2 regions of the Citrobacter amalonaticus genome follow, and region 1 is predicted to be linked to the other one. Evidence: predicted binding sites of a transcription regulator. Region 1 holds the regulator's gene; the other holds the start of a gene.
What was found. Region 1 encodes sigma-54, which starts transcription at its own class of promoters, with help from an activator protein. Its sites were predicted from a motif close to GTTGGCACANNTTTCGCTNT; they were not measured.
Positions count from the first base shown of each region.

Region 2: a site for sigma-54 is predicted at 1,757-1,776, ahead of hypA (hydrogenase maturation nickel metallochaperone HypA). Genes of this name have one in related genera too.

Region 1 is NZ_CP014015.2:2,412,334-2,415,431, reverse strand. Features, by position in the region: gene lptB (LPS export ABC transporter ATP-binding protein) at 1-445, shown strand, start outside; gene rpoN (RNA polymerase factor sigma-54) at 493-1,926, shown strand; gene hpf (ribosome hibernation promoting factor) at 1,949-2,236, shown strand; gene ptsN (PTS IIA-like nitrogen regulatory protein PtsN) at 2,352-2,843, shown strand; gene rapZ (RNase adapter RapZ) at 2,877-3,098, shown strand, end outside.
Region 2 is NZ_CP014015.2:764,094-767,191, forward strand. Features, by position in the region: gene hycC (formate hydrogenlyase subunit 3) at 1-387, opposite strand, end outside; gene hycB (formate hydrogenlyase subunit HycB) at 384-995, opposite strand; gene hycA (formate hydrogenlyase regulator HycA) at 1,132-1,593, opposite strand; gene hypA (hydrogenase maturation nickel metallochaperone HypA) at 1,804-2,154, shown strand; gene hypB (hydrogenase nickel incorporation protein HypB) at 2,158-3,030, shown strand; gene AL479_RS03700 (HypC/HybG/HupF family hydrogenase formation chaperone) at 3,021-3,098, shown strand, end outside.

The DNA.
Region 1 (3,098 bases):
CGTGTACGATAACCTGATGGCCGTGCTGCAAATTCGTGACGATCTCTCCAGCGAACAGCGTGAAGACCGCGCTAACGAGCTGATGGAAGAGTTCCACATTGAGCATCTGCGCGACAACATGGGTCAGTCACTCTCCGGCGGGGAACGTCGCCGTGTGGAAATCGCCCGCGCCCTGGCCGCTAACCCGAAATTTATCCTGCTGGATGAACCGTTTGCCGGCGTTGACCCCATCTCCGTTATCGATATCAAACGCATTATTGAGCATCTGCGTGACAGCGGTCTCGGCGTGTTGATTACCGACCATAACGTCCGCGAAACGCTGGCCGTGTGTGAACGAGCCTATATCGTGAGCCAGGGACACCTGATCGCGCACGGTACGCCGACAGAAATCCTGCAGGACGAGCACGTGAAGCGCGTATACCTTGGGGAAGACTTCAGACTCTGATAGGGTAGAAGTTTGCGACGTCATAGCGGGAGAAAACGACTCTGAACATGAAGCAAGGTTTGCAACTCAGGCTGAGCCAACAACTGGCGATGACGCCGCAGCTACAACAGGCGATTCGTCTGTTGCAGTTGTCCACGCTGGAACTGCAGCAGGAACTCCAGCAAGCGCTGGAAAGCAATCCGTTGCTGGAGCAAACCGATCTTCACGACGAAGTTGATACCCGCGAAACTCAGGACAGCGAAACGCTGGATACCGCCGACGCTCTCGAACAAAAAGAGATGCCGGAAGAGTTGCCGCTCGACGCCAGCTGGGATGAAATCTACACCGCCGGTACGCCGTCGGGCACCAGCGGCGACTACATCGACGATGAGCTCCCCGTTTACCAGGGTGAAACCACGCAGACCCTACAGGATTACCTGATGTGGCAGGTGGAACTTACCCCGTTCTCCGATACCGACCGCGCAATCGCCACGTCGATTGTGGATGCCGTTGACGACACCGGTTATCTCACCGTTTCGCTGGACGACATCCTCGAAAGCATGGGCAATGAAGAGGTCGGTCTTGATGAAGTCGAAGCCGTTCTCAAACGTATTCAGCGGTTTGATCCCGTAGGCGTGGCGGCAAAAGATCTGCGCGATTGCCTGCTGATCCAGCTCTCACAGTTCGACAAAGCGACCCCCTTCCTTGAAGAAGCCCGGTTGATCATCAGCGATCATCTCGATCTGCTGGCGAACCACGACTTCCGCACTCTGATGCGTGTCACACGTCTCAAAGAAGACGTGCTCAAAGAGGCGGTCAATCTGATTCAGTCACTCGATCCCCGCCCGGGTCAGTCGATCCAGACCGGCGAACCGGAATACGTGATCCCAGACGTGCTGGTACGTAAGCATAACGGTCACTGGACGGTTGAGCTCAACGGTGACAGCATTCCCCGCCTGCAGATCAATCAGCACTACGCCGCAATGTGCAACGGTGGGCGTAATGACGCCGACAGTCAGTACATCCGCAGTAATTTGCAGGATGCGAAGTGGTTGATTAAGAGTCTGGAAAGCCGCAACGATACCCTGCTGCGCGTCAGTCGTTGCATCGTTGAGCAGCAACAAGCCTTCTTTGAGCAAGGCGAAGAATTTATGAAACCGATGGTGCTGGCTGACATCGCCCAGGCCGTCGAGATGCACGAATCGACCATTTCTCGTGTGACGACGCAGAAGTATCTGCACAGTCCACGCGGCATTTTTGAACTGAAGTATTTTTTCTCCAGCCATGTGAATACCGAGGGAGGTGGCGAAGCGTCCTCCACGGCGATCCGCGCACTGGTGAAGAAGTTGATTGCGGCGGAAAACCCCGCGAAGCCCCTGAGCGACAGCAAGCTAACGTCGATGCTGTCAGAACAAGGCATCATGGTGGCGCGCCGCACCGTTGCGAAGTACCGAGAATCTTTATCCATTCCGCCGTCAAACCAGCGCAAACAACTGGTTTGACCCAACCGATAAGGAAGACACTATGCAGCTCAACATCACTGGAAACAACGTCGAGATCACAGAAGCCCTGCGTGATTTTGTGAATACCAAGTTCGCCAAACTCGAACAGTATTTTGACAGGATCAATCAGGTCTATATTGTGTTGAAAGTGGAGAAAGTCACCCACATCTCGGATGCAACACTGCATGTAAACGGTGGCGAAATTCACGCCAGCGCGGAAGGTCAGGACATGTACGCCGCCATTGATGGCTTAATTGACAAGCTGGCAAGACAGCTCACCAAACACAAAGATAAATTGAAACAACACTAATTGTCCGGGCAGTTAGCGGGTGCAGGACGGCCTGTTGTGCAGAACAACAGGCCATTTGTACAGTTAGCGCTCCGAATCCGCTCCGCTGTTGTGGGACGGATTCTTAGGTGAAATTATGATAAATAACGATACGACTCTACAACTGAGCAGTGTACTTAACCAGGAATGTACGCGCAGTGCCGTTCACTGCCAGAGCAAAAAACGCGCGCTGGAAATCATCAGTGAACTGGCTGCAAAACAACTCAGTCTACCGCCGCAGGTCGTTTTTGAAGCGATCCTGACGCGCGAAAAAATGGGCAGTACCGGCATCGGCAATGGGATCGCCATCCCGCACGGTAAGCTGGAAGAAGATACCCTGCGCGCCGTCGGCGTGTTTGTGCAACTGGAAACACCCATCGCCTTCGACGCGATTGATAATCAACCTGTTGATCTGCTTTTTGCCCTGCTGGTGCCTGCGGATCAAACCAAAACGCACCTGCATACGCTATCGCTGGTGGCTAAGCGTCTGGCGGATAAAACCATCTGCCGTCGACTGCGCGCCGCACAGAGCGATGAAGAGTTGTATCAAATCATCACTGACACCGAAGGCGGTCAGGATGAAGCGTAACTCCCCTTTTGTCGTGGTGAGGAGAAACAGTACATGGTACTGATGATCGTCAGCGGTCGTTCAGGGTCAGGTAAATCTGTCGCCCTGCGCGCGCTGGAAGATATGGGCTTTTACTGCGTGGATAACCTCCCCGTAGTATTGTTACCCGATCTGGCTCGCACGCTTGCCGAACGCCAGATTTCGGCTGCCGTCAGCATTGACGTACGCAATATGCCAGAGTCGCCGGAAATTTTTGAGCAGGCGATGAACAACCTG
Region 2 (3,098 bases), 1.6 Mb from region 1:
CGTGCCGAGATTGCTGGCGGCAACCGCGCACACCGCCGCGGCCATCAGCAGATTCAGCAGCAGGCCGTTAGCTTTCACCTGCGGATGGCGATGCCAGTCGATGTTGTACAGACTGACGAACAGTCCACACAGCCCCAGCGTAATCAACCAGATGGCATTCAGCGGGGTGATTTGCACGCTGTGACCGATAAACGGCATCATGCCGCGCACCGCGACAGCGTTGATGAGCACGGAGAAACCCGCCGCGGCGGTACACAAGCTACCCACCGCACCGCCCACGCCAGCGACCCAGCCGCTCAGCGCTTTATGAAAAGAGAACAGAAATGCCAGGACGGCGGCGACGGCAAACCAGGCCACGCCGCTGGTGATCAGTGAAATTGCGCTCATTTTGCCTCCCCACTCTGAGCCTGCTGAAACAAGGAGAGATCGCCGAAGTCGGTATTGAAAGTCAGCTCACGTTTCCGTTTACTGGCGCGGGCGATATCCATGTTGTTCACCAGATGCAGGGCTTTCGTCGGACACATCCGCACGCAGGCCGGGCCTTGTTCATCGAAGCTGCACAGATCGCACTTCACCGCGATGGCACGCACGCCCGGAACCCAGTCCAGCAGCGTGCTGACGCGAGCCGGTGCCGGTGGCGCAGGCGGCGCTTTCGACGTATTGGCGTTGGCCGGGATATGCAGCGGACGGCTGCCGGAAAATTCGATCGCGCCAAACGGACAGGCAATGCCGCACAGTTTGCAGCTTACGCACAGGCTTTCATTAAGCTGTACGGCGCCATCCACCCGGTTAATGGCGTTAACCGGACACACGGTGGCGCAGGGGGCATCTTCACAGTGGTGGCAAAGCTGCGGCGCAGATTCTTTTTCATTCAGCATCACTTTCAGGCGCGGCATAGACTGTAGGCCGTGCTGGCGATGCGTCTCTGAACAGGCGGCCTCACAGGTGTGGCAGCCGATACAGAGCGTGGAGTCAGCAATTACAAAACGATTCACCAGGCATTCCTCAGGTGATAGTCATTTTTGACGAAAACATGCCGATAAAATGTCATTTTCGACACTGTTCGACACGTCTGTCCCTTAAATCGTCGTGACAACCCATGAGACGACGTCACGACGCAAAACGCGGTGGTCAGGCCGCCGGGGTTTGTCTCGCCACCAGTTGGCTCAGATTGATCGGCGACCCGCTTTCGACAGCGGCATACAGTCGGTCATAAACGCTGGCGATTTTATCGAGATAGTGTTCCAGCACCTGCTCACGCTCACGGTTGCTGACCCGCTCGTCCACTTTGCCGTCAATGCTCAACTGTGCCTGTGCAATCAGTTGCTTATCTTCGCCATCTTTTGTTTCGACGTAATACTCGATGGTGTGGCTGTTGAAGCCATCCGCCATCGTGACGGTGATACGAAAGTGTTCGAACAGTACGAAACAGAGATCTTTATCCGGCGCGCAGCTCATCGCATGGTGCAGACGCGCTTTCGACAGGGTGATCCCCTGAACCAGCGAGTTGCAGTAAATATGCCACTGGTCCTGTAGGCGACGATGCCGCTGCGCGATGTATTCGGCTTTTTCGCTTATTTCCCAAATAGTCATGTCAGGTTATCCGTTTAACAGAGATAGCCTGCCATAAGCATTTTCCATGCCAGTTTTTAACCATTTGTTTTTGCATGAATTTAGAAATAAATGACGGCTGTCGACGTCCAAATGACATGTCATTTCGTCATCATCGTCATCGACAAACGCCCCCAACTTTCAGGCTGGCATAGTTATTGCTTATCACTGCCCATAACATCGGGAGGCGATATGCACGAAATTACCCTTTGCCAGCGGGCACTGGAATTGATCGAACAACAGGCCGTCGCGCACGGCGCAAAACGGATAACTGGGGTCTGGCTCAAAATTGGCGCATTTTCTTGCGTAGAAACCAGCGCTCTCTCCTTTTGTTTTGATCTGGTATGCCGTGGCACCGTTGCGGAAGGTTGTAAACTGCACCTCGAGGAACAAGAAGCCGAATGCTGGTGTGAATCCTGTCAGCAATACGTCACCTTACTGACCCAACGCGTACGCCGCTGTCCGCAATGCAATAGCGACACGTTGCAGATCGTGGCCGATGACGGATTACAGATTCGACGAATAGAAATAGATCAGGAGTGAGCGATGTGTACAACATGCGGTTGCGCTGAAGGCAACCTTTATATAGAGGGTGATGAGCATAACCCTCATTCCGCGTTTCGCAGCGCGCCTTTTGCCCCGGCAGCTCGCCCGGCGCTGAATATTACCGGCATCAAAACGTCCGAATTCACCCCGAGCCAGACCGAAGAAGGCGATCTGCACTACGGTCACGGTGAAGCCGGGACCCATGCGCCAGGCATGAGCCAGCGGCGTATGCTGGAAGTGGAAATCGACGTACTGGATAAGAACAACCGGCTGGCCGAACGTAACCGCGCCCGCTTCGCCGCGCGCCAGCAACTGGTGCTCAACCTCGTCTCCAGCCCGGGTTCCGGTAAAACAACGCTGCTCACCGAAACGCTGATGAAGCTGAAAGACAGCGTGCCGTGCGCCGTCATTGAAGGCGACCAGCAGACGGTTAACGATGCCGCCCGCATTCGGGCTACCGGCACACCGGCTATTCAGGTCAACACCGGTAAGGGCTGCCACCTTGATGCGCAGATGATTGCCGATGCCGCGCCGCGTCTGCCGCTGGAAGACCGCGGCATTCTGTTTATCGAAAACGTCGGCAATCTCGTCTGCCCGGCGAGTTTTGATCTCGGCGAACGCCATAAAGTGGCGGTGCTTTCTGTCACCGAAGGCGAAGACAAACCGCTGAAATACCCGCATATGTTCGCCGCCGCCTCACTGATGCTGCTCAACAAAGTCGACCTGCTACCGTACCTGAATTTCGACGTTGAGAAGTGCATTGCCAGCGCCCGGGAAGTTAATCCGGATATCGAGATCATCCTGATTTCCGCCACCAGCGGCGAAGGGATGGATCAGTGGCTGAACTGGCTGGAGGCACAGCGATGTGCATAGGCGTTCCCGGCCAAATCCGCACCATTGAAGGTAATCTGGCGAAAGTCGACGTTTGCGGCATTCAGCGC